DNA from 4 places in the Agrobacterium sp. GW821-FHT14E08 genome. Region 2 is predicted to be linked to each of the others. Evidence: riboswitches for the same ligand, from Rfam matches in the RefSeq annotation. Region 2 holds a riboswitch; each other region holds the start of a gene.

Region 1 (7,863 bases), on a different contig from region 2:
ACACCCGGATGCTGCCCGCGGCCGTTGTTGACAGCATTAGGAATCTCTGACATTAATTTTCTCGACTGTCGAGAAAATTGTGAAACCACAGAGACCGGCAGCTTTTTTCCGGGCGTTTTTCTGCATGGAGGTGCAGGTTTCGCCCTTACCGGGAGGACATCATGAATTCATTTGCCAAGCTTCTGGCGGGTACGGCCGTACTCGTTTCCCTGCACACTGCCGCCATGGCCGCTGATCTCGTCGTCGGCGTTTCCTGGTCGAATTTCCAGGAAGAGCGCTGGAAAACGGATGAGGCGGCCATCAAGGCGGCGCTCGACAAGGCCGGTGCGAAATATATTTCCGCCGACGCGCAATCATCGGCCGCAAAGCAGCTGACCGACGTGGAATCGCTGATTTCCCAGGGCGCCAACGCGCTGATCATCCTGGCGCAGGACAGCGACGCGATTGGCCCGGCCGTTGAAAAGGCCGTTGCCGAAGGTATCCCGGTCGTCGGTTACGACCGCCTGATCGAAAACCAGAACGCCTTCTACATCACCTTCGACAACAAGGAAGTCGGCCGTCTGCAGGCTGCCGAAGTCTTCAAGGTGAAGCCGGAAGGCAATTACGTCTTCATCAAGGGCTCCTCTTCCGATCCGAATGCGGACTTCCTGTTCGCGGGTCAGCAGGAAGTGCTGAAGGCCGCTATCGACGGCGGCAAGATCAAGAATGTCGGCGAAGCCTATACCGATGGCTGGAAGCCGGAAAATGCCCAGAAGAACATGGAACAGTTCCTGACCAAGAATAACAACAAGGTCGATGCAGTCGTCGCCTCGAATGACGGCACGGCCGGTGGCGCCATCGCCGCTCTCGCCGCGCAGGGCCTTGCAGGTTCGGTTCCCGTCTCTGGTCAGGATGCCGATTTCGCCGCGCTTAACCGTGTCGCGCTCGGCACGCAGACGGTGTCGGTCTGGAAGGACAGCCGTGAACTCGGCAAGGAAGCAGCCGGCATCGCACTGGAACTGGCCGGCGGCAAGAAGATGACCGAGATCAAGGGTGTCTCCACCTTTGAAGGCGGTCCGAAAAAAGTGAAGATGCAGTCGGTCTTCCTCAAGCCTATCGCCATCACGAAGGACAATCTGAACGTCGTCATCGACGCCGGCTGGATCAAGAAGGAAACGGCCTGCCAGGGCGTGAAGGCTAAAACGGTCAAAGCCTGCGATTGATCGAGTAGGTCCCGGTTCGGGCGCTGCGCCATGGCTCATGGCGCGGCGCCTTTAGAGCATTTCCAGGAAAAGTGGAGCCCGGTTTTCCCTTCGGAAATGCGCCAGAACAAAGATTTGGAGCGTTTTCGCGTTTAAGGAAAAAGCGAAAACGCTCTAAGATGTGAGGAGCACCGGCAGTTCATGGCCGATATGACCCAGTCCAATACTACAGCGTCGCAAAAGACGGAAAAAACAGGCTCGATAGCCCGTTTCATTAACGCCACGGAGCTTGATACCCGCCTGCTCGGCATGGTCGGCGCGCTTCTTCTGATCTGGATCGGATTTCATATCCTGTCCGGCGGCCTGTTCCTGACGCCGAGAAACCTCTGGAACCTCTCCGTGCAGACCGCCTCCGTGGCTGTCATGGCAACCGGCATGGTGCTCGTCATCGTCACCCGCAACATCGACCTTTCGGTCGGGTCGATCCTCGGTTTCTCCGGCATGATCATGGGTGTCATGCAGGCGGAAATCCTGCCGCAGATCCTCGGCTTCGAACATTGGGCGACGTGGATCGTCACGCTTCTGGTCGGCATTTTCGTCGGCGGCGCCATCGGCATGCTGCAGGGCTCCATCATCGCCTTCCTGAACGTGCCGTCCTTCATCGTTACGCTCGGCGGCCTGCTAGTCTGGCGCGGCGGCACCTGGTTCATCACCAGCGGCCGCACCGTGGCACCGATGGATTCCACCTTCCGCCTGATGGGCGGCGGCACCAGCGGCTCGATCGGCGCGACATGGAGCTGGATCGCAGCCGTCGTCGCCTGTGTCGCCATCGTTGCGGCCATCCTGAATTCCCGCCACCAACGCCGCCGTTTCGGTTTTCCGCTGCGGCCGGTCTGGGCCGAATATTTTCTGGTGGCGCTCGGCTGCCTCATCGTTATCGGTTTCGTGGCGGTAGTGAACAGCTATCCCTGGCCGGTCAACATCGCCCGCAACTATGCCGATGCCAATGGCATAACCTGGCCTGAAGGCGGTCTGTTCATTTCGCACGGCATCGCCATTCCGGTGCTGATGGCTCTTGCCGTCGGTGCGGTCATGACCTTCATCGCCACAAGGCTGCGCTTCGGCCGTTATGTCTTCGCCATCGGCGGCAATCCGGAAGCGGCGGAACTCGCCGGCATCAAGACCCGCTGGGTCACGGTGAAGATATTCACGCTGATGGGCGTTCTGTGCGCCATCGCCGCGGCCATCTCGACCGCCCGCCTCAATGCCGCCACCAATGCCCAGGGCGAGCTCGACGAGCTTTACACCATCGCGGCGGCCGTCATCGGCGGCACTTCGCTTGCCGGCGGTGTCGGAACCATAGCGGGCGCGATGCTCGGCGCGCTCGTCATGCAATCGCTGCAATCCGGCATGGTGCTGGTGGGCATCGATACGCCCTTCCAGCGCATCGTCGTCGGTGTGGTTCTGGTCGTCGCCGTCTGGCTCGACACCATCTACCGCGCCCGCGCCAAGTAAGAACCGAGGAGAACTCCTATGACGGACCAAGTCACGCCCCTCGTGGAAATGCGCAATATTTCCATTTCCTTCGGCGGTATCCATGCGGTGGAAAACGCATCTGTCGATCTTTTCCCCGGTGAGGTGGTTGCCCTTCTCGGCCATAATGGCGCGGGCAAATCGACGCTTATCAAAATCCTGTCGGGCGCATACCGGCGTGATGGCGGCGATATTCTCATCAATGGCGAGGATGCGGATATCCGCAATCCCCGCGACGCCAAGAAATACGGCATTGAAACCATCTACCAGACGCTGGCCGTGGCCGATAATGTCGATGCGGCCGCCAATCTCTATCTCGGTCGTGAGCTGAAGACGAAATGGGGCACACTTGACGATGTCGCCATGGAAGCCTCGGCCCGCGAGGTGATGGGGCGTCTCAACCCCAATTTCCGGCGGTTCAAGGAGCCGGTGAAGGCGTTGTCCGGCGGCCAGCGACAGTCCGTCGCCATTGCCCGCGCCATTCTGTTCGATGCCCGCATCCTCATCATGGACGAGCCGACGGCCGCACTCGGGCCGCAGGAAACGGCGCAGGTGGGCGATCTCGTCAAGGAGCTGAAACGGCAGGGCATCGGCATCTTCCTCATCAGCCATGATATTCACGACGTCTTCGATCTGGCCGACAGGGTCTTCGTAATGAAGAACGGCAAGGTGGTGGGCCATGCCCGGACAGAGGATGTCACCAAGGACGAGGTTCTCGGCATGATCATTCTGGGCAAGGTGCCGCCCGGTGCGGTGCCGGGGCCGGGTGCGGTCGCGCTCTGAGTTCATAGAAATAAAGATATAAAGATTTCTTTATGTCTATTGACATCGTGACGCCCGTGGTGAGAAATGCGGGTGTCATGGTTCTCCGGGCCTGATATTTCAATCCCGGAGCTAAGAGGGAATCCGGTGCGCCGTTTTATCGGCAAGACCGGAGCTGCCCCCGCAACTGTAAGCGGCGAGCCTTTGTCCATCCACGTCACTGGGGTGAAAGCCCCGGGAAGACGGACAAAGGCGACGACCCGTAAGCCAGGAGACCTGCCAGGACAAAATAACGTCCACGGGCGGGGTGTCCCGGTGGTTGCTGCAATGGTCCGGCAAAGGCCGGGCCTGCACGCGTCCGCTTTACCCATGCCCCCACAACCAAATGGGGTATGACAATGCCAAACAAGACCATTCCAGTCGCATCGCTCGGTTTTCCGAGGATCGGACGCCATCGTGAACTGAAGTTCGCGCTTGAAGGCTTCTGGTCCGGAAAGATTTCCGAGACGGAACTGCGCGAAACCGCCACCCGGCTGCGCGCCGAAAATTGGGCGCTTCAGCGTGAGAAGGGGATCACCCACATCCCCTCCAACGATTTTTCCTTCTACGATCATGTCCTCGATACGGCCGTGATGGTGGGCGCCATTCCATCCCTCTACGGATGGACGGACGGAGAGGTTCCCCTGTCGACCTATTTCGCCATGGCGCGCGGCAGCGAGAGCGAAGGCCATGCAGGTTGCGGCCATGCGCATGGACATTCCCATCACGCACAGGGTGTTCCGGCGCTGGAAATGACCAAATGGTTCGACACCAATTATCACTACATGGTGCCGGAGATTTCAGAGGATCAGCATTTCGTGCTCACCTCACAAAAGCCCGTTGACCACTTCCTTGAGGCGAAGGCGCTCGGCATCCACACGCGTCCAGTCATTCTCGGCCCGGTCACGTTCCTGAAACTTGCCAAGGCACGTGGGACAGCGTTCAAGCCGCTCGATCTGCTGGCAAGGCTGCTGCCGGTCTATGAAGAACTGCTGCGCCGGCTGCGGGCTGCCGGCGCGGACTGGGTGCAGATCGACGAACCGGTTGCCGCTCTGGACCTTTCCGAGGGTGAACGCCATGCGCTTACCGTGAGCTATCAGGCTTTGTCGAAAGCCGCGCCGGATCTGAAAATCCTCGTCGCGACCTATTTCGGTGGTCTTGAGGATAATCTGGAGGCTGTCGCAGCGCTTCCGGTCGCGGGTCTTCATATTGATCTGGTGCGTGCGCCGGGTGAGTTTGAGGTGGTGCTGAAGGCTTTGCCCGCAAGCCGTGTCCTGTCGCTCGGCGTCATCGACGGTCGCAACATCTGGCGCGCAGATCTCGCCGCGATCATCGACCGGTTGGAAACCGCCATTGCCGAACGCGGCGTGGAGGCGTTTCAAATCGCGTCGTCCTGCTCGCTGTTGCATGTTCCGGTCGATCTCGAACTGGAGACCGGCCTCGATGCCGATCTGAAAAGCTGGCTGTCCTTCGCCACCCAGAAACTCGGCGAACTTGCCACGCTCGGCAGGGCGCTTGGCGAGGGCAGGGCCGCAGTCGCGGTGGAGCTGGCGGCTGCCTCCGGGGCCGTCGCCGCACGTGCATCCTCGCCAAAGGTAACGGACCCCGCCGTGCAGAACCGTATCGCGATGATTGCTGAGGCCGACAAGAAGCGGGCGAGCGCATTTGCCGAGCGGCAGAAGGTGCAGTCGCAGGCTATTGCGCTGCCGCTTTTCCCGACAACCACCATCGGCTCCTTCCCGCAGACGCCGGAGGTGCGAAAGGCCCGCTCTGCAAATTCGAAGGGCGCGCTGACCGATGCGCAATATGAAAAATTCCTGCAGAAGGAAACCGAAGCGACCATCCGCTGGCAGGAGGAAATCGGCCTCGACGTCCTCGTTCACGGCGAGTTCGAGCGCAATGACATGGTGCAATATTTCGGCGAGCAGCTTTCCGGTTTCGCCTTTACCCAGCATGCGTGGGTGCAGAGCTACGGCTCGCGTTACGTGCGCCCGCCGATCATTTTCGGCGATGTGTCGCGACCGAGGCCGATGACGGTCCGCTGGTGGGAATATTCCCAGTCACTGACCGAAAAGCCGGTCAAGGGCATGTTGACGGGACCGGTGACGATCCTCAACTGGTCCTTCGTTCGCGATGATATCGCCAGAAGCCTGACCTGCCGGCAGATCGCGCTCGCCATCCGCGACGAGGTCAATGATCTCGAGGCAGCCGGGGCGAAGATGATCCAGATCGATGAGGCGGCGCTGCGTGAGGGCCTGCCGCTTCGGCATCGGGACTGGCAGGATTATCTCGACTGGGCGGTGGAATCCTTCCGTATTTGCTCAAGCGGTGTTGAGGACCGGACGCAGGTTCACACCCATATGTGCTATTCGGAGTTCAACCAGATCATCGATGCCATCGCGGCCATGGATGCGGACGTGATCTCCATCGAGACCTCGCGGTCGAAGATGGAACTGCTGGACGCCTTCCGGACTTACAAATATCCGAACCAGATTGGCCCCGGCGTTTACGACATCCATTCGCCGCGCGTGCCGGCCGTGGGAGAAATGGTCGATCTCCTGGCGCTGGCGCGGCAGCGGCTTGACGACCGGCAGCTCTGGATCAATCCGGATTGCGGCCTGAAAACCCGCAAATGGGAAGAGGTGAGGCCCGCGCTCGTCAACATGGTCGCCGCGGCCGCCGAACTTCGCCGGGCAGTGCCCTGATATGAAGCGAGGCCCGGCAAAACCGGGCCTCGCTTGCATGAAGAAAAATTGGGGAGGGGTATATGTCCGGCAGGATGGAGCCGGCCGGACCGGAAAACCGAAGAACGATCCCGAGCGTCTGCGACTGGAGGTCGGTGTGGACGCTCGCTCGATTCGTGGTCTATGCCATTGCTGCCCCGGAGGCTTTCAATGCAGATCGGTGGATGCGAAACCGCTGCCGTTCAGCTCTGCGCCTGCCGGCGGCAGACCGTGCTGATTGATGTCCTGGGCCAGCGATAACAACGCCATTTCGAGGAAATAGGTCGACATGCCCAGATCCATGGATTTCGAACGCTGGCAAAGATAGGAAACCATCCTACCAAGCGCGAGAATCTCGTCTGCATTGTCCTGTTCAAGTATTGCTGTGGTAGACGCCGCCATGCTTCCCTCTCGACAATCGACAGTATGAAAACGCGTTGATATTGCGTTGTTCATTTTCGACCACATCGAGCGTCACGCGAGCGTCACACCTGCGTCAATCATCGTTTTTGTTTGCCGGCACAGCCGCATTTTCCGCCGTTTCGGTCGCAGCGAGCGATGTGACGAGTGCAACAATGCTTCTACGGACAGAGGTGCTCTTGATCCGCGAGAATGCCTGGTTCAGCGAAAAGCCTTCATTCGAAGCGACGAATGTCTGCATGGCATTGATCGTACCAAGCGCCGGATTGGCGACGCCGCCATCGGGCGTTGCATTGGCGAACAGGGAGCTGACATCGACACCGAGAACCGACGCAATCGCCTGCAGACGGGACGCGCCGACGCGATTGGCGCCCTTTTCGTACTTCTGAACTTGCTGGAAGGTAATTCCCAATCGACCCGCCAGCGCACTCTGACTCATGCCGAGCGACTTGCGGCGCATTCTGATCTGTGCGCCCACATGTACGTCGATCGGGCTGGGTAGTTTGGCCTGCATATTGAATTCCTCCAGTTGTGAGGTCTTAAATCGGATAATTATCAATTAATATTGTTGAAGGTATACATTCAACACAATTTCCACGGGTATTGTAGCTCACTATTGGCAAAATAGCGCGGTTTTTCTTTTGCCAACCCTATACGGGATCACGATTTATCACCTTGGTTGCGCAGCGCAGTGCTCCGTTGCGGCTTGCCAGATGGCTCCACCCGGCCACGCCAATAACGTGAAATCCAAGGCTCTCCCATATGTGCCGGTTTTCATTGTCGAACTCCTCGACCATCTCCATGTCGCCGAAATGCGGGAGCCAGACAAATGGCCGTTTTTGACCGGACCGTGTGACATTCTCCAGAAAGACGTTGTTGTAAAGCCGGGGGAGGCATTTATTCGTATCGATGGCGGGTAAGATCGGAATGGGATTTCTTATAATCGCAAAGCCTTGCCGCGCCAGCGAAAGAGCCGATGCGTCCAGTTTCCGTTTCAGCTCCATGGCGGCACGGCTGGCGCAATCGCCAGGTGCGACCGGATCGGCGACAAGCAGCAGCGGATGACCATCCCGGTTCAGGCCCGTAACCGAAACGAACTGATCGACATGGAAACCGCATTGATGCATTTTTCCGCCGGGGATTGCCGGGGCGGAAGCCTTTACCGTGGAGGGATCCGACCACGCCGAGGCATTGCCTAAGTCTTC
Region 2 (7,863 bases):
CATGGTGGTGAAATTCAAACGATTTCCACCACCATGCGGTTCACGCGTCCCGTGCCGAAAACCGTCAGACGGCGGGCGTGCCCTCATTCACCCAGTTAAAACCGGGGAAGAAGCGCTCGCGGCCATATTGCTGGCCGAACATCATGTCGAATTGCAGCAGGCGGTAGTCGCGCACCACGTCAGGAATGGAATTGGGCGCGATCGACCAGTCGGGCAGGGCCTTGCCGTCGGTCGCCACCAGCATATGCCGGTCGATGACGGAAAAGGCCTGCTGCACTTCGCCCAGCGTGCCGGTATAGAAGGGATCGGAGAAGCCCGCAGTCTTCAGCACGTGATAGGGCAGAAGCGCCGGGCTGATGGTGCCGATATTCTTGCGCACGCCCTTCTTCGAGGACCAGACGACGAGCGGTGTCTCATGTTCCTTCTTCATCACCTCCAGCGGCGCGCGGCGGCTGGCCACCATGCCGGGCATGTAGCCGCTTTCCACGAAGGTCTGGCCGAGCGGCGGCAGGTGATCGCCGAAGAGGACGATGATGGTTTCACGGTCGCGCTTCTTGGCCCAGCGCATCAGTTTCAGAAGGGCCTCGTCGGCCTCCACCACCCCTTGCGAATAGGTCGCGAGCGCCTGCGATGCCGAAGGAGAAAGATCGCCTTCCACGCCGACGGTATCGGCGGCATAACGGCCCGCCTCGTAGGGGCCGTGTCCCTGCAGGGTGACGGCGAAGAGGAAGAGCGGGTTGCGGGCCTGCTCGGCCGTCGCCATGATCTCGTCCATCAGCGCGTCGTCAGAGGCAAAGTTGCCGCGTTTTTCCATGGCCGGCAGCGTCTCTTCGGAACGGAATTCCTCGAAGCCGAAATTCTGATAGACCTGCTTGCGGTTCCAGAACCATTCCTGAAACGGATGCATGGCGATGGCCGAATAACCCTCGCCACGAAAGAAGCTGGCAAGCGAGGGCACCGGGCGGCGGATATATTGCTGGTAGGGAATGCTGCCATAGGGCAGGAAAGCGTTGGAAAAGCCGGTCAGCGCCTCGAATTCCACATTCGCCGTCATGCCACCGAACTCGGGGGAAAAGACATTGCCGGACTGTTTGGCGCGAATGGTCGGCATCGGATCGGCCGAGAGCTTCACGTTTTCAAGCCGGGTCGGATCCCAGAGCGATTCGCTCATCAGCATGATGACATCGGGGTAATCGCCCTTGTTGGCGGCAAAGGCGGCGGGCTGCGCCGTCAGGTCGGCAATGCTGTTTTCACCGTAACCCTGCGGGGCGGACACATTCGCCATCGGAATGTTGAAGGCAAAAGCCATCAGGAAGCCGTTGTGGCGGTAATTTTCCTGCTGGTCCCACATCATGGGAATGATGTTGAGGCGATCGCGTACCCAGGAGTAATGCGAATAGTCCATCAGCGAGGCGAGGCTGGCCAAAAGCGGCAGCGCCAATGCAAGACCTGCGGCGCGTTCACGCCAGTTCAGGCCCGGAGAATAACGCCGCGCCAGAAGCCAGAGGGCGGCCAGCGCCGCAACCGTGGCGAAAAGGCCAAGCCCGACCAATACCGCCGTCAACGGCTGGGCCTTCAGCATGGTGGGCAGCAGCTCGAGAATCTGCCGGCCAAACAGCAGGTCGGAAGGATAAAGCGGATCGGAGAGATAGGTCTGTTTCTGTGCGGAAATCAGTCCCGTCAGCACGCAAAGCGGCGTAACCGCAATGAGCGACAGATAACGACGGCCAAGAATGGAATCCAGCGCCACCAGCAAAAGCAGAACGGCGGCAATGGTGGTCATGCCCGGGCGGGCGGACGAGGTCAGGAACGCACCGACATCATGGAGCGAACCGCGGGCGATCCACTCCAGCGCCACGACCAGCACGATGGATGCGACCGTCAGGTTGGCAAGCGTATAGGCCGTGCCCGAAAGCTTCGAAAGGCTCCTTGTCCATGCAGGCGAAAAGACGACAAAAGCCTTTTCGGAAGCCGTTGTTTTTGGCGCCGAATCTCTCAAACTCATACTCCGGTATTGCAGGCGGCACGACCGATCCGGGGAGGTGAATCGGGTGTCGCAAAAGTGTCATGTAACTGTCACATAAGCGCGATGAACGCGACATGAACTTTGCGCAACCTGGCGGGTGCGGCGATAACCTTAGCGTGAACGGGCGCCTGCCATGCGTAACGGGCGTCGCCATGCAATTGCCGCGTTGCGGAGCGGGCACGGGCGGGGTATTGAAAAGCCATGAGCGACAGACACGATATCCAGAACCATCTCCGGATTGCCGTCGGGCAGTTCAATCCCACCGTTGGCGACGTGGCGGGCAATCTCGCCAGGGCGCGCGAGGCAAGGGCCGATGCGGCGACGCAGGGCGCCGATCTCCTGCTTTTGACCGAGCTGTTCATATCCGGCTACCCGCCGGAAGATCTGGTGCTGAAACCGGCTTTCCTGAAAGCATGCCTGAAGGCCGTGGAAGAGCTGGCGGCGGAAACCGTCGATGGCGGGCCGGGCATCGTCATCGGTTTTCCGCGCCAGGGCGAGACGGGCCGGCACAATTCCGTGGCGCTTCTGGATGGCGGCAAGATCATCGCGCTGCGCGACAAGATAGACCTGCCGAATTATGGCGAGTTCGACGAAAAACGCGTTTTCGCCGAAGGGTCGATCTCCGGTCCCTATAATTTCCGTGGGGTCAGGATCGGCATTCCGATCTGCGAGGAAATCTGGAACGAGATGGGTGTCTGCGAAACGCTGGCCGAAAGCGGGGCGGAAATCCTGCTGGTGCCGAATGGTTCGCCCTATTATCGCGGCAAGCTCGACGTGCGCCACCAGGTGGCTCTGCGGCAGGTTATCGAAAGCGGCCTGCCTCTCGTCTTCGCCAACCAGCTGGGCGGACAGGATGAGCTGGTGTTCGACGGCGCAAGCTTCGGCTTTAATGCCGACAAGACACTCGCCTTCCAGATGAGCCAGTTCGAGGCGACGCTTGCCGTCACCGACTGGAAACGTACGGAAGAGGGATGGCGCTGCGAAAGCGGACCCTTCTCGAAAATTCCCGAAGGCGAGGAGGCCGATTACCGCGCCTGCATGCTGGGCTTCCGCGACTACGTCAACAAGAACGGTTTCAAGAGCGTGGTTCTCGGCCTTTCCGGCGGCATCGATTCGGCGATCTGCGCCGCCCTTGCCGTCGATGCGCTGGGCGAGGAGCGGGTGCGCTGCATCATGCTGCCTTACCGCTATACTTCGGAGGAATCGCTGAAGGACGCGGCCGATTGCGCGAAAGCGCTGGGCTGCCGTTACGACATCGTGCCGATCGTCGAGCCGGTGGAGGGTTTCCTATCGGCACTGTCAGATCTCTTCGAAGGCACGGAAGAGGGCATTACCGAGGAAAACCTGCAGAGCCGCACGCGCGGCACCATCCTGATGGCCGTCTCGAACAAGTTCGGCTCGATGGTGGTGACAACGGGCAACAAGTCGGAAATGTCGGTGGGTTATGCCACGCTCTACGGCGACATGAATGGCGGTTTCAACCCCATCAAGGACCTCTACAAGATGCAGGTCTATGCCATTTCCAGCTGGCGCAACGGTAATGTGCCGCCGGGCGCGCTCGGCCCTTCCGGTGAGGTGATCCCCGCCAATATCATTTCCAAGGCCCCATCGGCGGAATTGCGCCCCAACCAGACCGACCAGGATTCGCTGCCGCCCTATCCGGTGCTGGACGATATTCTGGAATGCCTTGTCGAGAAGGAAATGTCGGTCGAGGAGATTCTCGCGCGTGGCCATGATGTGGCGACGGTGCACCGGGTGGAGCATCTGCTTTATCTTGCCGAATACAAGCGCCGGCAATCGGCGCCGGGCGTGAAGATCACCAAGAAGAACTTTGGGCGTGACCGGCGTTACCCGATTACCAACCGGTTTCGGGATCGGTGATTGACGGAAGGCGCTGGTAGCGGATGTTTTGCTCGGCGTTGCCGCTCGTTTCTTCTCCCCGCCGGGGAGAAGGTGGCCCGAAGGGTCGGATGAAGGGGCAACGTTGCCGTAACTCACTGCCCTTGCCCCCTCATCCCGCTGCCGCGGACTTCTCCCCGGCGGGGAGAAGAAACAAGGGGCATGCGCTCGGTCCACAACGAACCTTCGTGTTTAAACAAGCGGCGCGGAGAAAACCCCGCGCCGCCCACTCATCTCAAATAGCCTGCCCCACATCGATGCGATTGCCATCGGGGTCTTCAAACACAAAGGCGCGCAGGCCGTAATCCTTGTCCTGCAGGCCCTTGATGATGCGCAAGCCCTGGCTCTTGCAGAGCGCATGCAGCGCATCGACATCGCTCACCATCATATGCGCCACATTGAAGGGCGCTGCCTTGTGGCTGGGCTGCAATGTCAGGTGCAGCTCGGCATGGCCCTGTTTGAGGATCATGAAACCGACAGGATTGCCGTTTTCGAAGGTTTTTTCGAAGCCTAGAACACCGACATAAAAATCATGGGCCTTTTCGATGTTTTTGACAGGAAGCATTGCGGCGATCCGCCCGAAGCGGATGCGGTGATCGGCGATGGTATTCATCGCGGAACCTCGGATCTGGGAGAAACGGCAAGGGTCACGGACGGTGCCGGAGCGCTGGCGTTTTTTCCGGTTTGAATTTGCAGGACGGTGCCTGCCGCCCTAGGATCATAATCATGGCGATGGCGGATGCAAACGGAATGTCTGCATTGCCGGGCGCTTTGAGCGAGAACACGGACACGCCCGGGAGGCAGAATGCGCAGCTCCATCGAAATCTTCAACATCCGCACCCGGCAGATGCGGGTGGTGTGGCAGACGCCTGATCTATTCGAAGCGCCGAACTGGTCGCCGGATGGAAAATACCTGCTGCTGAACAGCGAAGGGCTGCTTTACCGCCTGTCCCTTGCCGGTGATGCGTCGCCGGAGAGGGTCGATACCGGCTTTGCGACGCTCTGCAACAATGATCACGGTATTTCGCCGGATGGATCGCTTTACGCCATTTCCGACAAGGTGGAATTTGGCAAGAGCGCCATCTACCTCATGCCCTCGGCGGGCGGCGCGCCACGGCTGATGACGAAGAACCTTCCTTCCTACTGGCACGGATGGGCTCCGGACGGGAAAAGTTTTGCCTATTGCGGCATTCGCGATCAGGTCTTCGATATCTATTCGATGGATATAGCAAGCGGCGTCGAGACGCGGCTGACCCATGGCGAGGGCCGCAATGACGGGCCGGATTATTCGCCAGACGGCGAGTGGGTCTATTTCAATTCCAGCCGCACGGGGCTGATGCAGATCTGGCGCGTGCGGGTGGATGGTTCAGCCGTCGAGCGGATCACCGACAGTTCCTATGGCGACTGGTTTCCGCATCCGTCTCCGAAAGGTGACAAGGTGGTGTTCGTCTCCTATGACGGCGATGTCTTCGACCATCCGCGTGACCTCGATGTGCGGGTGCGGCTGATGGATATGGATGGCGGCAATGCCGAAACACTGTTCGAGCTTTTTGGCGGGCAGGGCACGATGAACTCACCCAACTGGTCACCGGATGGGGATGAGTTCGCCTATGTTAGGTATTTCCCTGTGGCGTGATCTATTCTTCTTCCGTCATGCCGGACTTGATCCGGCATCCAGCCGATGCGCGTCTGCGCGTCGAAAGGCCTCTTTTCAGCCCAGAGACTTGGGTTGTCTGGATGTTGCTCAAGGCGGGTACGACGGTGTGCCATGGTCACATTGCCGCACGGTCCTGCAAGACACTTGCCTTCGCAAGCCTTCTTGCTCATAGCTTTCTACGTCAGGTGCCCGCCGGTTGCGGCGGGAGAATCGGGAATCCGGTGAAAGACCGGAACGTGCCCAGCGCTGTGAGGCGGATGCCCTTTTCACAAGCCACTGAAGCAGTTCGGGAAGGCGAAAAGGGCGGATGAAGCCGAGTCAGAAGACCGGCCTGACGGGATAGACTGAACCGCGTGGACGGCGGCAGGTTGTTGAAGAGGCGTGTCGTGCAGGCGAAAACCGGTATGGTTTCAGCACAGCCGCGCCCGCATTGTTGGGGATAAACGATGCCGATTGATCCGTCCGCCACCGGTTCATTGCAAGCCGATCCGTTCGATCACGCGCTTTCACCCGCCCGGCCGTTTTCCAGCGAGGAACGCGAGGCGATCTACCGCGCCATTGAAAGCCGCCGTGACGTGCGTGACCAGTTCCTGCCCGATCCTTTGCCGGAGGAGGTGGTGCAGCGCCTGCTGCGGGCTGCGCATTCCGCTCCCTCCGTCGGCTTCATGCAGCCGTGGAATTTCACGCTCGTTACCGATGGCGCCGTGAGGCAGGCCGCCTTTGTGGCCTTCAGCCGCGCCAATGAGGAGGCGGCGGCGATGTTTACGGGCGAGCAGCAGACGCTCTACCGTAGTCTCAAGCTTGAAGGCATCCGCAAGGCGCCGCTGAGCATCTGCGTCACCTGCGATCCGACGCGTGGCGGCAAGGTGGTGCTGGGCCGCACCCATAATCCGCGCACGGATGTCTATTCCACCGTCTGCGCGATCCAGAATCTCTGGCTTGCGGCGCGTGCCGAAGGCATCGGTGTCGGCTGGGTCAGCATTTTCCACGACAGCGACATTCGCACCATTCTGGGCATTCCCGACCATATCGAAATCGTGGCCTGGCTGTGCCTCGGCCGCGTCGATGCGCTTTACACCGAGCCGGAACTGGCGGTGAAGGGCTGGCGGCAGCGTGTGCCACTGGAGGAGCTGGTGTTCCGCAACCGGTGGGGTGGGTGAGCGGCTTTCGCTTTGGGGTCACCCTTCCCGAATGAGCGTTCGGAAAGGGTGGTTTTCCATCTGTCAGGCGTTTTTCATCGTCAGACGACGGTGCAGTTGAAAAGATTGAGGATGGGGTGGATGGGGCTGGCGAGGCTGATCGTGCCCTGGGCGCTTGCGCCCCAAAACAGCCCGACGACGTTGTTGCCCGCCGTGTCGATCACGGCGCTGCCGCTATCGCCCGGCTGGCTGAAAACCTCGCCGGCGCGGCGGGGTGATATGCCGATCTGGTTGCGCATGTTCGGCTGCTGCACATCGTAAAAGCCGGAAACGACGCCATTGGTGATGTTCGTCGTCACCCCCGATTTCGTGACATTCATGTTGAGTGCCGCAACGGCTGCTCCCACCGGTGAGGGAAGGTTGTAGATCGCGCCGATGGTGGCGAGCCGGCCGTTTGTGGGGCTGGCAACGGCCGCATCGACGCCATAGCTGGTTCCCTGATAGACGATGTTGCCCCTCTGCAAGGCGACGATCCCGCAGGGATGCGGCGCTATCCGATTGCGGTTGCCACCCGGCTTAAAACATCGCGGCGCCTCTATTGCTGCGGCTGTATGCCCTTCAACGCCGGGTTTTTGAGGTCGATCCGGCCTGTCTGGTCGGGCAGGAATTTCGGGCCGATGACGCGGATCCTGCTGTCGTTCGGGTCGTAGTCGCGTTCGGGAACCGGTTGTTCCGGCGGCTTTGCGGCCTGCTGCTGCTCCGCGGGTTTCGGAGCCTTGTCGCCTTGCGGTGATGGGATGGTGGTGATGCCGGAATAGGGTTTTTCGGCTTCCGGCCGGGCGGCCTCTTCCTGCTTTTGCATTTCTTCGTGATAGGCGGCCATGTTGCAGGCGCAGCCCGGCGCCTTTGCCGAGGCATTCCTGTAGGCGAAGGCGGTCGGCAGATCCTTGTAGGGTTTGCCGGTTTCGGCAGACACCATATCGGCGGTTTCCTGATCCGTCATGGAGTGGAAATAAAGCTCCGTCTCAGTTCCCGGACACATTTTCTGGCATTGCTCCGCCTGGGCGCGGAAATCGAGCGGCGAGGCGTTGGACGCAATGGGGAAAAACGAGCCGTCGCAGGTGCGCACGCAGAGTGTTCTA
Region 3 (7,863 bases), on a different contig from region 2:
GCCGCCTGCCGCAATTCGGCATCCCCCGTGCGGGCGACCATGGCAAGCGCAAGCACGATTGCCTCGGTCTCTTCGATGGAAAACATCAGCGGCGGCAGGTTGAAGCCGGGACGCAGGATGTAACCGACGCCGCGTTCCCCTTCGATCGGCACACGCATGGTCTGAAGGGCGGCTATATCGCGATAGACCGAGCGCACCGTCACCTCCAGCGCCTCGGCAATCGTCTGCGCGGTGACAGGCCTGCGCGCCACCCGCAGGATCTGGATGATCTCGAACAGTCTCGACGCCTTGCGCATTGCCGTTTTTCCGGTTGCTCACCACGCAACTGACACAACGCTGTCAGTTGGCTTTTCCTATAAACAGAAAAACACATTGAGAAACATATGCTTTCCCGAATGTGCCGCAAACTGTTTTGGGAGATACTGACATGAGTTACGCTGAAAATCTCTGGCTTTTCTTTCTGGTCCTGTTCGGCATCATCATCCTGCCGGGCATGGACATGCTGTTCGTGCTGGCAAGCGCTTTGACGGGAGGCAAAAGAACCGGCCTTTCCGCCGCAAGCGGCATGAGCGCCGGCGGCATCGTGCATTCGCTTTACGGCGCCCTGGGCGTCGGCATGCTGGCCGCCTGGATGCCCTCGCTGTTCCTGCCGCTGCTGGTCTTCGGTGCGGCCTATATGATCTGGATCGGCATAGGCCTGATGCGCAGCGCGATCGTCGTGAACGGCGATGAGGCGCAGGCGAGCGCTTCGGTCAGAAAAGCCTTCTGGCGGGCGGTGCTGACCTGCCTTTCCAATCCCAAGGCCTATCTGTTCATGATGGCGATCTATCCGCAATTCCTCAAACCGGCCTATGGCCCGATCTGGATGCAGGGACTGGTGATGGGCGCGATGGTGGCGGTGACCCAGTTCACGGTCTACGGCGCGCTGGCGCTGACGGCGGATAAAAGCCGGGCATGGCTGGTTTCTTCACCGGGTGCGACAATCTTCATCGGCCGCGCCGCCGGTTTCATGCTGATTGCCGCAGCCCTGCTGACGCTTTGGGAGGCCCTGTCCTAGACTTCTGTTTTCACGATAGAATTCACCGCAATGTGACTTCTTTTCGCCATCCGGAAAGGGCATCCTCGCGCCGTTCCATCTAGCGTCCGGTATCCCAGCCGGAATCAAGGAGAGAGTCTATGAAATTGAAAACCATCGCGGCGGCCATGCTTTTCGGCTGTCTTTGCGCCGGAGCGGTCTATGCTGCCGGCGAAGTCGAAAAACGTGAAGGCATGATGAAGCAGATCGGCGGCTCCATGGGCGCGCTCGCCGCCATCTCCAAGGGTCAGAAGCCTTACGACGCTGACGTCGTGAAAGCCGCCGTGACGGCCATCAGCACCAATGCCAAGGCTTTCCCCGACCAGTTCCCGCCCGGCAGCGAGGCCGGCAGTGCGGCGGCACCCGCCATCTGGGAAAATTTCGAGGACTTCAAGGCAAAGGCCGCCAAGCTGGGCGCGGATGCGGACACGGTTCTTGCCAATCTCCCCACCGATGAGGCAGGCGTCACCACCGCCATGAAGACGCTCGGCGCCGATTGCGGCACCTGCCATCAGACCTATCGTCTGAAGAAATAATCCTTTCAAAACGCCGCTTTCCGGCGGCGTTTTTCAGGCCTGGAAAGACACCTGACCCAGTCAGGTGAGAGTGGGGAGAGGGGCATGTCTTCCATTTGGACGAAGCTTGCGGGCGGGATCGCGATTGCGGCCGTTGCGGGTTATGGTATTTTCGCCTGGGTGACGGCGCCTGAGCGACAGGCGCCCAGCCATTGGGTGAGCCTTGGCGAGCCGGATCTGGCCAATGGCGAAACGCTGTTCTGGGCGGGCGGCTGCGCCAGTTGCCATGCCGCACCCGATGCCAAGGGCGATGCGCTTTTGATGCTTTCGGGCGGGCAGGCGCTGAAAAGCCCCTTCGGCACCTTCCATGTGCCCAATATTTCCTCCGATCCGCAACATGGTATCGGCAGCTGGACGCTGGCCGAATTCGGCGATGCCATGACGCGCGGTGTCGGCAAGAACGGGGAACATCTCTACCCGTCCTTTCCCTATGCCTCCTATGCCCGCATGACGCAGAAGGACATCAACGACCTCTACGGTTATCTGAAAGTCCTGCCCGCCAGCCAGAACGACGCGCCGGATCACGACCTGCCGTTCCCCTTCAATATGCGCATGGCGCTGGGCGGCTGGAAATTCCTTTATTTCGACCCCTCGGCGCGGCCCCGCGTCGAGCTTGCCAACGCCAATGCCGAATTGCTGCGCGGCCAATATCTGGTGGAAGGGCCTGGCCATTGCGGCGAGTGCCACACACCGCGCAATGCGCTCGGCGGATTCCAGACGGATAAATGGCTGGCCGGCGGTCCCAATCCGGAAGGCGAGGGCCGTATTCCCGACATCACCCCCGGTTCGCAAAGCATGGGCGCCTGGGCGGCGGCCGATATTGCCAGCTATCTGGAAACCGGCTTCACCCCGGAATTCGACAGCGTCGGCGGTTCCATGGTCAAGGTGCAGCAGAATATGGCGCATCTGACGGCCGATGACCGCGATGCCATCGCCGCCTATCTGAAGGCGATCCCGTCGCGTTAGAGCCTGATACCTCTCCTCCGTCATCCCCGGGCCTGACCGGAGGATGACGGAGGAGAGGTAGGTAAGCGCCATTGACTCCCGACCCCGCCCATCGGATAACAATCCTGTGATGGTTCCTTCCGGGCATTCCGGAAGGTGAAAAGGGAACACGATAGGGAGAAATCCTCATTCGTGGCTGCCCCCGCAACTGTGAGCGGAGAGCCTGAAACGAAATGCCACTGGCAAGCCATCTCGCCGGGAACCCAGGGTTTCCAGAGAGGGTGATGCCGGGAAGGCGTTTCAGGTTTTGACCCGTAAGCCAGGAGACCTGCCATCACGGAAATATCCATGCCGGCGGGGTGTCCGGAAGAGCGGAATGTCAGGGTGGTGGGATCAACTTCTCCCTGTGTCAGTCTCGTATCCCCGTGGTGAAGTGTATCGTATGCGGCTCGACGGCCTTTGCTGTTCGGCCGCGTCCAGAGGCGCGGGGTCGCGCCGCAAGAGGGGTCACCATGTCCATCAACCAGAATACGGCCAATTCAGCCGTTTCCGCAAAAACAACCAGCTTTGCGCAATCGCTGACGGCGATCATGCTTGGCCTGTTTGTTGTCGGTTTTGTCGGCTTTTCCCATGTGGAAGCCGTTCACAATGCCGCGCATGACACGCGCCATGCCAATGCCTTCCCCTGCCATTGAGGGGAAACCGCATGTCGTCTTTTCGCAATATCGTCTTTACCGCCGTTCTCGTCGGCATTCTCGGCGGTTTCGCCGTTTCGGCCATGCAGGCTTTCGGCACGACGCCGCTCATCCTTCAGGCGGAAACCTATGAAAGCGCCGGCGAAGCACCCCACAGCCATGATGCGGCGGCGCCCGGTGCTGCCGTTCCTGCCCATGAGCATAACGATGAAGCCTGGGCTCCGGCCGACGGCTTCGAGCGCACCGCCTATACCGTCGCCGCCAATGTTCTCACCGCCATCGGTTATGCGCTGGTGCTGACCGGCCTCATTTCGCTGCGTGGCACGAATGGCGGCTGGCGTGAAGGCCTTCTCTGGGGTGTTGCCGGTTTTGCCGCCGTCATGCTGGCCCCGATGATCGGCCTGCCGCCGGAACTGCCGGGCAGCCCGGCTGCCGCGCTCGAGGCACGGCAGATCTGGTGGCTTGCGACGGTTGCCGCAACCGCGGGCGGCATTGCGTTGATCGCCTTCCGCCGCGAACCCTGGGCCATCATATTGGCGCTGGTGCTGATCGTCGCACCGCATGTGGTGGGCGCACCCTTGCCTCCGGAAGGCGAACATGCGCTGGCACCGCTGCCGCTCGAGCGTCAGTTCATCGTCGCCGCCACCGTGACCAGCTTCGTTTTCTGGGCTCTGCTTGGAACATTGAGCGCGTTTTTCCTGAAGCGCTTCCAGCAGGCGTAAATCCATGCAGGACGCAGCGGAATGGAGTGAGGAACTCGATGCGCTGCGTTTTGCCGTTCCCGGTCACGGCGCTTTCTGCGCCGTGCACCGTCTTGCCTTCAAGGCGGTTCTCGGACCGAGCCCCGGACACGAGGCGGCTCTCACCTTTTTCCATGACCACGAGGCCGCCTTCGTCGGGGCAGCCCTTTCCAAGATAAAACGTGCAAATTTGCCCGCCGGCCGCAGCCTGCATCTGAACAGCCGCGATATTCGCCGGGCGATTGCCGGGGAGGGTGAGGAGCCGGCGGCGCGCGTGTGCCGGGTGCTGGATCGGCGATAATCCTCGCTATTCTCACCTCCGTCATCCCGGCCTTGAGCCGGGATCCAGCCAGCCCAAGTCTTTGGGCTGAAAAGACTCTTTTCGCCGCGCGGACGCGCGTCGGCTGGATTCCGGCTCAAGGCCGGAATTACGGGGAGTAGAGGGAGTGCAAACAACCGAGACGGCTGCGCCTCAGCGATGCTCTGCCGCAAAAACCTGAAGTTCCGCCTCGGCTTCCGGACCAAAGAGGCCGAGGTGTTTCAGGATTTCCACAGCGAAACTGACCGGCGCGCTGCCGGCGGCGGTGACGATGCCGCCATCGCTGACCGCTTTCGGCTGGTCGCGATAAAGGTTTTCACCGCTATAGGCCGGATAGGCCTTGTGGGATGCCAGCGAATTGCCGGTATGGGCGACATCGTTCAGAACGCCCGTGCCGCCGAGCGCGCTCGCCGCCGCGCAGATGCCGGCCACCAGCCGGTCCCTGTCGCGAAACCGGTGCACCAGCCCGCCAAGATCGACAGCCGTGCCCTTTTCCCAGCTGAGACCACCGGGAACGATGAGAGCATCGATATTCTCAGGATCGAGCGCGTCATAGGACGTGTCAGGCGTCACATTCAGCCCGCCCATGGAGGTTACCGGCCGGCCATCGGGCGTGGCGTAAACGATCTCGACGCCGAGATAGCTGCGTGCTGCGGCAGCAAGCAGCGCCGGTTCCCAGTCCGCAAAATCCTGCGCGAGCGCAATGGCGATCCGTGTCATGGCCGTCTCCGTGGTTTTTAATCAGGCGATGGCCTGCATGTAGCGCATGCCGGTGACCGGGCGGGGCGCGAAATCCATGTTTTCGTAGAAACGATGCGCCGCCACATTGCCGGTCGTGGCGCTGACGGAAAGATAGTCGCAGCCCAGCCGCTTGGCGATATCGCGGGCGCGGGAAACGAGGTGCTGGCCGGTGCCATGGCCACGATGGCCGTCACGCACGAAGAGATGGTGCAGCTCAAGTCCGCGCTGACCTTCCTGCGCCCTGTAGAGCGGCAGAAGCAGGGCGTAGCCGATCAGCGCGCCATCGGCTTCCGCAACCAGCCCATGCACCCAGGGCAGGGGGCCGAACAGGTCGCGTTCCAGTTTCGCCGGCGTGATCGCAGCCGCATCGCCGTGGTAGGAGGCAAGCAGCGTGATCATCTCGTTGAGTTCGGGCAGATCCGTCTTGCGTGCGCCACGAATGATGACGACGGGCGGTCTTTCCAGTGTAAGGGTGCTATCTTCGGTCATTTCTTTGGTCCTTTGGTCTTATCGGTGCCGTCAGGACGCTTGAGAAACAACAAAGCCGCCTGACGGCGGCTTGTTGACAATATGATCTGTCGAGCCGCCCTTAAAGGTAGGCCCAAAAGTACGAGCAGGAGATGGGTGCGCGTTCGTTGATCATGGGACATGCAATGCGCCCGAATCCGTAATCTGTCAAGCGGGTCAATTCGCAAATCGCGCGATTGCCGAAACAATGGCTTCTTCCATCCCCGCATCCGCCGTGGAATGTCCGGCGCCGTCGATCATGATTAGTTCGCTTCCCGGCCACGCCGCGGCAAGCTCGTAAACCGTGACCGGTGGTCCCTGCAGATCCCGCATGCCCTGAATGAGGACGCCCGGAATGCCTGCCAGCCCGCCGGCGTTGCGGAGAAGCACGCCGTCTTCCAGCCACGCCGCATGGTGGAAATAATGCGCGCACAGACGCGCCCGCGCGAGCCTGTAGTTTTCATCGTGCCATTTTTCGGGAAAAGCCGAGACGGTCTCTGCGGTAATCGAACCCGCCTCCCATAGATGCCATTCATAGGCCGCCCCGGCGCGGATGGCGGGATCCGCATCCTTCAAAAGCCGGTAATAGGCCGCGACAGGATCGTCCTTCGACATATGATCCGGGATCGCGGCGATAAAACGCTGCCATTGCCCGGGCAGAAACATCGCCAGCCCCTGATAAAGCCAGTCGATTTCCTTCTGCCGCGTCGTCGTGACACCCGCCAGAACCATGGCGCGGACTTGGCGGGGATGGCGCTGGGCATAGGCGAGGGCGAGCGTCGAGCCCCATGAGGTGCCGAACACCAGCCAGTCATCGACGCCAAGCGCCACACGAATGGCCTCCATGTCGCCGATCAGGTGCTGCGTGGTGTTGTGCTCAAGGCTGACGGCCGCATTCGGCGTGCTCTGCCCGCATCCGCGCTGGTCGAACTGAATGATGCGGTAACGCTCAGGATCGAAATAGCGCCGCGCCTTTGACGATATCCCGGAGCCGGGGCCGCCGTGAAGCAGGATCGCCGGCTGTCCCGCCGGATTGCCCGCAATCGTCACATGCAGCCTGTGGCCGTCGGAAACATCGATGAAAATAGTGTCGAAGGGGGCGATTTCGGAAAAGGTCTCTGGCATCCGGCATCTCTTTTGAAGCGATGGCAGGCGCATATATCGCCCGGATGACAGCGGAATGTCAGTGCCGCCGTCTTCTCCGCGTCTCAGTGTTCGCCTTCGCACATTCCGTGGTCGGAAAGCGCGCGGATGACATAACAATCCTCGATCGAATGGCCGTGGCAATGGGAGACGATGCGCTCCAGTTCATGTTCCAGCTTCTTCAGGCTGGCGATTTTTTCACGCACATGGGCGAGGTGTTCGGCAGCGATACGGTCCGCCCCCTCGCACGGCATCTGCCGGTGCTGGCTAAGCGCAATCAATTCGCGAATGGCGTCGATATTCAGACCGATATCGCGGGCATGGCGGATGAAGGCCAGCCTTTCGAGATCGGTTTTTTCGTAGCGGCGCTGGTTGCCTTCCGAACGGTCCGCCTCACGGATGAGACCCATCTGCTCGTAATAACGGATCGTCGGCACCTTGACGCCGGTACGTTTGGACAATTCACCGATGGACAGCATCGCTTTCTCCATATCTCCGGCGCAGCGGGAAGAGAGCGGGTTGTTTTCGCCGCTCAGGGTCCGATGCTCTAGTCTCTAGAGATATTACGTTTCAGCCCGCTGTTCAATGGGTGTCAGGCGGCCTCGTCCACGCCGAGCGCCTGTGCCAGGGCCTTCAGAACTTCCGTCTCAAGGCTGGAGGCGGCTTCAGGCTGCGCAGCGGCGGCCATTTCCGGCGCGGATGCGCCTGTCGCGGAGACGCCGCTGTCGAGGTTCCACAAAGCGGCGGCAAGACCGGCGGAAACGCTGGCGGCGGCCGGTGAAACTGCCGTAGCGACGCTTTCCGCGCTGGAGATGGCGCGATGCGCGGCCCGGGTCAGCTCCAGCAGGGCCTCGGTGGTGGAATGGGTTTCCTTGTTTTTCGCCGGTTCAAGGGTCCGGACCGGCGTTGCGTAATAGCTGCTGGTGGTTGCTGCGATAGTCGTCATGACTGAGTCCCCAAGTTCTGATGGTGTATTTTTAGGGGCCGAAACATTCGCGAGGATTGCGTCATGCGAGACTTGAACGAAAAAACATCTCAATATAGTATACCCCCCTATAGTATATGAGGTGCCTATGTCCCATACGATCCGCAACAAGGAGAAGCTTCTCGCCCGCATCCGTCG
Region 4 (7,863 bases), 220 kb from region 2:
GGTGAACAGCGGCTCTCCGCGTGTCAGGTTGCTCCAGACGAAAACCATGGCCGTGCAGGGCGCGGTGGCGAGAATGATCAGCCCGGCAATGTAGGAATCGATCTGGTCGCCGGGGAGATAGGAGCGAAACAGCCAGCCGATGAAGAGCCAGCCCAGCAGCGCCATGGAAAACGGCTTGACGGCCCAGTTGATGAACAACGTCACGCCGATGCCCCGCCAGTAGGTGCCGACCTGCACAAGAGACCGGAAATCGATCTTCAGCAGCATCGGAATGATCATCAGCCAGATCAATATTGCAACGGGCATGTTCACCCTGGCGATCTCGGCCGCACCGACAAGCTGGAAGACGCCGGGCATCAGGTGGCCGAGGGCGACACCGACAATGATGCACAGGAACACCCAGACCGTGAGATAACGTTCGAACCTGGACATTATACGGACTTTCCCTGCGTCATCGTCGGGGAAGGATAATGCGACCGTTGGCCGGCCCCCCGCCCTTCACGATGGGAGAAAATTGAGCGCGCGTGATTATTCATGCGCGGGCTGCGCACGTCATGGACGTTATCTGTCATGGTCTCTTGATCCGTGGTTAGGTCGACGGCCTGGCAGACCTCACGAGGGCTTCGCCTCCGGGCTGCAGCAGGGTGTAAGTTCGGCAAGGAGCGGAGCACAGAGTTCGGTCGCACCGCCGCAACAATCCTTCAACAGGAACAGGATCAGCTCACGCAGACCATCGAGATCCGCGCGGTAGATGATCGACCGGCTTTGCCGCTCGCTTTTGACAAGCCCTGCCCTCGACAATGTGGCAAGATGTGCGGACATCGTGTTCTGCGGAATATCGATGAGACGCGCAAGTTCACCCGCCGCAATACCCTCGGGCTCGTGGCGTACGAGAAGCCGGAAAGTCTCCAGTCGGGTGGATTGGGCGAGCGCGCCGAGCGCCGTTATCGCAATGCTGCTATCCATATATCTAGAATAACGGATATATTGCCGCTGTCAACAGCGATGACTTCATTATCTCGCTCACGGGCGGCGGCACGTCAGTATGAAACGTCGGTAGACATAGGTGCGCAGCCTGTTGCGCAGGTTGGCGTTTTTACGCTGCGCTTGCGCTATAGGGTCGTGGGAGTGCAGTTCGATGCCGGCAAAGCCTGCGGACGTCAGAAGCGGCATCAGCATGTCGGGCCTCAGCCCCTGCCCGAACGGAAGAGCTTTCATGATCGCGGCGTGGTGAACACTCTGGGCCCCATCGTAGCTCTTGTCGGCGCCCACCAGCCGGTCGATGAGCCAGATCAGCTGGCTTGCGAAGCGCCCTGTCGGCTTTGGCCTTGCCCAGTCACCATCGAAGAACAGCAGGCGACCACCCGGACGAAGCAGCCTGAACCATTCCCGAAAGGCCTTCTCGGGCTCAGTCAATGTCCAGACCAGATGCCGGCAGATGATTGCATCATAGGACTGGTCCGGTTCCATGGTGTTTTCAGCATCCGCCATGATGAAACGTAGCCTCGGCTTTCCGGCATGTTTCGCCCGCGCCACGGACAGCATCGCCTCTGAAAAATCCAGTGCCGTGACCTCATGACCGAGGTCGTGAATCAGTCGCGTCACCTCGCCCGTGCCGCAGGCCAGTTCAAGGATGCGCTTTGGCTCTGTACCCAGCAAGTCCCTGATCGGCTTCTGCCATGCATCCGCCTCCGGACCGGCAGCAATCCTGTGTCCAAAGGCAAGATCGAAAGTTTCGGATCTTTTCGACCAGTAGTCCCGGATTTCTTCCTTAAGGTCGAAATTGCCGCCATCCATCGTTTCATCCTTTATGTATTGCACGTTGTTTCCACCTTGGCGAAATGTCAGTCAGCGGTGTCGAACAGCGCATTGAGCGTTCCGACCGTCATGGCAATCGCAACACCCGGCCAGATCATCAGGCTCGGATGGTCGAAGATAAAAACGCGATATTCGAAGAGCATGGAGCCCCAGTCCGGCTTTGATGGATCCGCGCCAAGGCCGATAAAGGCGAGCGAGGCATAGGCGGTGACCGCAAAACCCGCCTGGTTGCCGGTATGGGTCACCATCAGCGGCAGAATGTTCGGCAAAAGATGGCGGATGATCATCCGGAACGGCGGCACACCCAGGGCCTCCGCCGCATGAACAAAGGTTTGTCCAAGCACGCGCTGGCTGAGGGAATGGGCAAACAGGGCCGTCGGCCCAATGCCGGCAAGGCCAAGCGCCAGTCCCGCCGTCATGGGCGTCAGACCGAAAACCGCCGCTGTCGTGAGCGCGATGATCAGCGTCGGGACGGTGATGAAGAATTCGCAGCAGCGCAGCAATGCGCGCTCCTTCCAGCCACCCAGTACGGCAGCCGCTGTTCCGAGCAATGTCCCGCCGGTAAATGCAATGAAGCCAACCGAAAAAACCACCAGCGCCGTGCGCCACCCGCCCGCCATGATGCGGGACAGAAGATCGCGGCCGAGGTGATCGGTTCCCAGCAGGTGGCTCGCTGTCATGCCCGAATGACGGGCAAGAATATCCACCGCATCCGGATCATAGGGCTGCCAGAAGGTGCTCAGGAGCAGGAAAAGAAGCAATACGGCAAGTGCGGAATACCGGATCATCGCCCAAGCCGCGGATCGAGAAAACGTTGAAGTATCTGAACGATCAGGTTCATGAGGAGCAGCCACAGCGCAATGACCATGACATAGGCCTGCAAGACCATCTGGTCGCGAACCGCAATGCTCTGCACGAGAAACTGGCTGAGACCCGGAAGATTGAAGAGAATTTCCATGGTTGCGGTCGAACCGATCACCCAGCCAGCCTCCGAGCGAACCGCTGAAAGCAGCGCATAAAAAGCACCGCGATGCGCGTGACGCCAGAGAGCCTGCCGGCGCGAAAGCCCCTTGGCGAGAGCGGTGCGGAAATAGGGCTGCCGCATGGTTTCCATCATGTCTCGCCGATAGACGCGCGCAAAGACGGCGGTTGAATGCGAGGCTATCAGCATGACGGGCAGCACGATCGCGGTGGCGTCGGTCGCGAAAGGACGTATCCATCGCAGCTGGACACCGAGAACCCAGAGCAGAACCAGCCCGAGCCAGAAACCTGGAACGGCCTGAACGAAGACTGAAAATGCGCGGCTTGCGCGGTCGGTAACTCCACCTGGCCGTGCCGCTGCGAAAAATCCGATCGGCACTGCGACGGCGATGGCGAGGAGCATGCCCGCAAGGCCGAGCATGAGCGAAACCGGAAGACGCTCGCTAAACTCCGCGAAAACGGGTTCACCGGTGCGGAAGGACCGCCCCCAGTCACCGGTGACGAAATCCGCAAGCCATTGCAGATAACGCAGAAGAAGGGGCCGATCGAGGCCCCATTCTTCCCTCAGCGCGGCGACGGTTTCACTCGTTGCCGTCAGGTTCCATACCCTGATGGCGATTTGCACGGGATCGGCGGGCATAAGGGCAATAAGCGTGAAGGATGCAAGCGAAAGCGCAAGCATTGCCAAAGCCGAACGCATGCCGAACCGGAACAATTGCATCAGAACTACCTGGTCTCGCCGATATCGGCGCGAAGGACATAATAGTCCGAACCCCAGGGTTCATAATTCTGAAGCCGCTTCGAAAGGCCCACATACCAGACCGGCGAGACCAGAAAGGAAGCCGGAACGTCAGTGAACAATTTTGCCTGGGCATCAAGGGCAATCGCGGCCCGTTCGCCGGCCCCACCCGCCGTAGCGAAGCGGTCGAGGATCGCATCGAATTCCGCAGAGGAATATTTCGAATAGTTGAGCGAAGCACCGCTGCGCAGCATCGAATTGAGGAAAAAGGCCGGATCGCCGTTGGGCGCGGTGTGCTGCGCCCAGAGCGCGATATCGAATTCGCCCGCGGCCGCCACATCCTGAATGTTTTCCACGACCTTGGTGTCAAGCGCGATACCGACCCTGGCAAGCTGCGCCTTCACGACAGGCAGCATGGTAACAAGGTCCGGGCGCTGCGGATAGGTGATGGCGAGAAGCCGCAACGGCAAGCCGTCCTTTGTGCGGTTCCCTGCCCCGTCCTTGACCCATCCGGCGTCATCAAGAAGCGCTTCGGCCTTCTTGATGTCGGTCGGCCGCGGCTGCTTTCCAGCGAAGGGGAAATAGGCGGCATAAGCGCCGGTGGCCGGCTCACCGCCATTGATCGCGGCAGCCAGCTCCTTGCGATCGAAAGTCAGGTCCAGCGCCTCCCGCACTTTGATGTCGGTGGTAATCGGCCGCTTCGTATTGAGGAAGGCGAGATATTGATAACCGACCGGGAAGGACTTGATCGTCAGGGCCGGATTGGTTTCCAGCCGTTTCACGACTTCCGAGGGCAGTCCGAAGGCGAGGTCCAATTCGCCAGCCTCCAGCGCAAGTGTCATGCTTTGCGCGTCACCGAACCTGCGGAAATCGACCGGGGAGCGGGAAGCCGCATCGGCGAAATTGGCATTCGGCGCGAGTTTCAGCGATGTATCTGCCTTGAAATCCGCAATCTGATACGGCCCGGTGAAGAGAGCGCTTCCATCGGCGGCCGGCGTATAGGCGACGAGCGGCCACTCCGCAAATAGCGCCTGCAGGAAGGACACCGGTTTCTCCGTCGTGATATCGAGCGTCAGTGCATCGACTGCCTTGAAGCCAAGCTTTCCACCTGTCGCAAGCGCCGCCTTGTTGGTTGCGAAAGTATGCTCAAATCCGGCCGCAAGGGCTGCTGCCGTTACGGCAGAACCATCGGAGAAGGTCCGGTCCGGTTTCAGCGTCACTGTCCAGGTCAAATCGCCGGTACGTTCCGCTTTCTCGGCAAGGTCCGGCACAAGCCGGCCCTCTTTGTCGACGGTAAAGAGGTTCTGGCCCACTCCATGACTGACAAGAGCCCAGCCATTGGAGCCCTTTGCGGGATCAAGGCCACTTGTGATGTAGGTGGCGCCGACGCGCAAGGGTTCGGTGGCAAGCGCATCGGCCGCCACGCCTGTGATGAAAGCCGCGAGCCCGGCTGCTGCCAGACGCGAAAAGCTCTTTATCGGCATTTTGTTTCCTCTCATGCTATTCGGAAAGATTGCGCAGCCGCTGTTTGCGGCCGGTCGGGTGATAGGCGAAGTCCTCGACGATACGACCACCAAGCAGGTGTTCGGCAACGATACGATCGACGGCCTCTTCGGTGACGCCGCCATAATAGGTACCCTCAGGAAAGACCTGCATGACCGGCGCAAGGTTACAGGGGCCGAGACAGGTCGATTTGGCCGTCATGGTGCCGTCGCCCGTGACCCTGAGTTTCAGCCGTTCCTGCTGGTTGCGCAGATGCCCCCAGATGGCGTCCGCACCGGCTGAATTGCACGGGGCACCCTGACAGACGAGCACACGGCGCTTTTGCGCAGGCACCAGCGACCCCTCGCCTGCCGGGCGCACCGACGGTGAAAGATCGAGTTCCTTCGCCGTTTCGGCAAGGTCTTCGATAAGAAGCGTCATCAGGCTGCTTGCGGTCGGGCTCGCAGTTATCGACAGCGAGGGCCAGGGGCGTGGGTCCGCTGCCCGCCATCGTTTCAGGGTCTTGGTCAGCCAGTTTTGAAAGCTCGGCTCCAATGGCAACATGAGCGGCACGAGAAGGAGATTGCCGAAACCCTCATCGATGAGCGCGCCGAGCGCTTCGCGCAAGGACGGCGTGCCCTGCTCGGTGAATGCGATGCGAACGGTTCTCGCGCCGCACAGCTGCCCCGCCAGCGCCGCAAGACGCTGCATGTCCTGATGCGGCGCCGCCGCGAAAGCCGATTTGGCGACAAGCAGCACGGCGTCGGGCTGAGAGGGCTCTCGATAGGTTGGTTGGATCTCGGTTGTCACAATGCCTCATTCACGAGGCGGCGACGAAAATGACGGGCCTCCGGCATCAATGCCGGAAACAGCCATCATTCCCATGGCACCCCCCGACCACGGAATTACAATATGTCAGGCAGGTCTCCTGGCTTGCGGGTCAAAGCCACCTCACCCGTCTTCCCGGCATTTCTGCCAGTGACATCGTGGGCGATTGGCTCACCGCTTACAGTTGCGGGACAGCTCCGGGTCTTCACCGGATTCCCTCTTAGCTTCCACCGGGTGACGGAAGAACCATGACGGAGCGAACCTACACTGCCGCAGGCCGCTGTCAACCGCCTGCGCCGCAAGTGAACACGCTACGCAAGTCTCCTTCGTCCAATCGATTGTTACGTTATAAAGTTACATAAACGCAGTTTTATTTGCTGGTCAACCCCATGTTTTACGATGTGGTACCGAATTGGCTCACCCACAGCCGTCACTGCGCGGAAACCAAAAATAAAACGGAAGATATAATCAATAAAATATATAATTATATCAATACTTAAAACAAAAAACATAAAGTAATTTATAATTCACCGGAGGCCTCGCGGCGTCGCAATTCAAGCTCTTCACTGTAGCGCCTGAGCGTGTGGCTCTCCGTCAGCAGGCCAACCGGGCGGTTTTCTATCTTGTCGTTGACGACAACCAGCGCTTCGCTTTCCGTGGCATCGAAAGCGGCTGCCGCCTGCCGCGCATTCATCGTCGGCAGCAGCACGTCATTCTTGTAGTGCAGATAGGTTTCGAGGCTGATCTTGCTCGGGTCGCGATCCATCGGGTCGGCGTAGATTTCCGGCACGAGGACGATGCCGGCATAGCGCCCGTCATCATGCGTCATGATCACACGCTGCGTCGAACCCAGTGGAAACTTCTCCTTGAAGGCCGGAAGCCCCATGCTGACATTGGCCTTGCGAATATCGGCGCGCATCATCTTGCCCACGGTCAGGTCGCGGATCCAGCCAATGTCATGGGCGCTGCGAATGCTTTCGCCTCTGAGGTGAAAGCGCCAGGTGGCGAAGGAGTAACCGAAGGTCGTGCGCACCACGAGCGAGGTGGTGATGACGGCGGCAAGCACCAGAGCCGTGATCTGGAAGTCTCCGGTCAGTTCCAGCGCCAGAAACGTCATCGTCAGCGGACCGCCGATGATGGCGGCGGCAAAGGCGCTCATGCCGATCACGGCATAGACGATGGGCGCTGTCGCCCCATAACCGATATAGGGGGCGCAGAGCGCGAAAATCTTGCCGAGCAGCGATCCCATGAACAACGAGGCGAAGAACAGGCCACCGCGGAAATTCGAACCGATGGAAACGGCGCTGGCCGCCGCTTTCAGCAGAAACAGCCCCGCCAGCCCGTAGATCGTCAGTTCGGCATCGATGTTGAGATGCAGCGCCCCATGTCCGCTCGAAAGCACCTGCGGTGATATCAACGCAAGGGCGCCCACAGCCACGCCGCCAATGGCTGGACGAAGCCAGCCTGGAATAGCACTTTTGCGCGCAGTCTCCTCGATGAAGGACACTGTTTGCATGAGCGCGATGCCAATCGCCGCGCATACGACGCCAAGAAAGATGGCGGGTACGTAGTCGGCGGGCGTCACGCGGCTGGCATCGACGATATCGATTGAGAGGCCATGGCCGCCTATAACCCCTATGACGGTCGTCGCCACCAGCGCCGAGACGATGAGCGGGGCAAGCGTCACGACCGTATAGGTGCCGATGATGAGTTCGATGGCGTAGAATGCCCCGGTCAAAGGTGCGTTGAAGGCCGCCGCTATCGCCCCCGCTGCACCGCAGCCGACGAGGATTCGCATGTCCCCTCGCCGCAGCTTCAGCTTGATGCCGATCTTGGAGGCGACACCGCTGGCAATCTGCGTATAACCGGCCTCAAGCCCCACGGACGCGCCGAAACCGTTGGACACAATGTTCTGCACGCAGACGATGATGCTGTCCGTGAGCGACAGGCGGCCGCCATGCAGCGCATTCGCCTCGATCGGGTCGACCATGGGTTTCTTGCGGGTCTTTGACAGA

What was found. A riboswitch is a leader RNA that binds a small molecule or an ion and turns the genes downstream of it on or off. The one in region 2 is predicted to bind cobalamin.
Region 1: linked by a shared signal. The riboswitch ahead of metE (5-methyltetrahydropteroyltriglutamate--homocysteine S-methyltransferase) and the one ahead of bluB (5,6-dimethylbenzimidazole synthase) in region 2 are both predicted to bind cobalamin.
Region 3: linked by a shared signal. The riboswitch ahead of AC1ROR_RS08845 (CbtB domain-containing protein) and the one ahead of bluB (5,6-dimethylbenzimidazole synthase) in region 2 are both predicted to bind cobalamin.
Region 4: linked by a shared signal. The riboswitch ahead of AC1ROR_RS04520 ((2Fe-2S) ferredoxin domain-containing protein) and the one ahead of bluB (5,6-dimethylbenzimidazole synthase) in region 2 are both predicted to bind cobalamin.

What each region holds. Positions count from the first base shown of each region.
Region 1 is NZ_JBXAPJ010000003.1:344,043-351,905, forward strand. Features, by position in the region: gene xylF (D-xylose ABC transporter substrate-binding protein) at 162-1,202, shown strand; gene AC1ROR_RS14325 (sugar ABC transporter permease) at 1,392-2,696, shown strand; gene AC1ROR_RS14330 (ATP-binding cassette domain-containing protein) at 2,715-3,497, shown strand; cobalamin riboswitch at 3,559-3,774, shown strand; gene metE (5-methyltetrahydropteroyltriglutamate--homocysteine S-methyltransferase) at 3,875-6,220, shown strand; gene AC1ROR_RS14340 (hypothetical protein) at 6,407-6,640, opposite strand; gene AC1ROR_RS14345 (helix-turn-helix domain-containing protein) at 6,735-7,172, opposite strand; gene AC1ROR_RS14350 (hypothetical protein) at 7,309-7,863, opposite strand, start outside.
Region 2 is NZ_JBXAPJ010000001.1:1,133,392-1,141,254, reverse strand. Features, by position in the region: gene AC1ROR_RS05620 (LTA synthase family protein) at 65-2,005, opposite strand; gene AC1ROR_RS05615 (NAD+ synthase) at 2,228-3,907, shown strand; gene AC1ROR_RS05610 (glyoxalase superfamily protein) at 4,161-4,538, opposite strand; gene AC1ROR_RS05605 (TolB family protein) at 4,731-5,561, shown strand; cobalamin riboswitch at 5,749-5,931, shown strand; gene bluB (5,6-dimethylbenzimidazole synthase) at 6,029-6,742, shown strand; gene AC1ROR_RS05595 (chymotrypsin family serine protease) at 6,823-7,245, opposite strand; gene AC1ROR_RS05590 (DUF2865 domain-containing protein) at 7,317-7,863, opposite strand, start outside.
Region 3 is NZ_JBXAPJ010000002.1:11,856-19,718, reverse strand. Features, by position in the region: gene AC1ROR_RS08865 (helix-turn-helix transcriptional regulator) at 1-296, opposite strand, end outside; gene AC1ROR_RS08860 (LysE family translocator) at 428-1,057, shown strand; gene AC1ROR_RS08855 (c-type cytochrome) at 1,177-1,611, shown strand; gene AC1ROR_RS08850 (c-type cytochrome) at 1,696-2,616, shown strand; cobalamin riboswitch at 2,710-2,945, shown strand; gene AC1ROR_RS08845 (CbtB domain-containing protein) at 3,108-3,290, shown strand; gene AC1ROR_RS08840 (CbtA family protein) at 3,302-4,012, shown strand; gene AC1ROR_RS08835 (hypothetical protein) at 4,017-4,331, shown strand; gene AC1ROR_RS08830 (type 1 glutamine amidotransferase family protein) at 4,503-5,069, opposite strand; gene AC1ROR_RS08825 (GNAT family N-acetyltransferase) at 5,091-5,579, opposite strand; gene pip (prolyl aminopeptidase) at 5,775-6,722, opposite strand; gene AC1ROR_RS08815 (MerR family transcriptional regulator) at 6,806-7,219, opposite strand; gene AC1ROR_RS08810 (hypothetical protein) at 7,333-7,686, opposite strand; gene dmeR (Ni(II)/Co(II)-sensing transcriptional repressor DmeR) at 7,814-7,863, shown strand, end outside.
Region 4 is NZ_JBXAPJ010000001.1:915,702-923,564, forward strand. Features, by position in the region: gene arsB (ACR3 family arsenite efflux transporter) at 1-432, opposite strand, end outside; gene AC1ROR_RS04495 (ArsR/SmtB family transcription factor) at 613-966, opposite strand; gene AC1ROR_RS04500 (class I SAM-dependent methyltransferase) at 1,024-1,797, opposite strand; gene AC1ROR_RS04505 (ABC transporter permease) at 1,845-2,606, opposite strand; gene AC1ROR_RS04510 (ABC transporter permease) at 2,603-3,520, opposite strand; gene AC1ROR_RS04515 (ABC transporter substrate-binding protein) at 3,526-5,022, opposite strand; gene AC1ROR_RS04520 ((2Fe-2S) ferredoxin domain-containing protein) at 5,039-5,830, opposite strand; cobalamin riboswitch at 5,922-6,115, opposite strand; gene AC1ROR_RS04525 (chloride channel protein) at 6,369-7,863, opposite strand, start outside.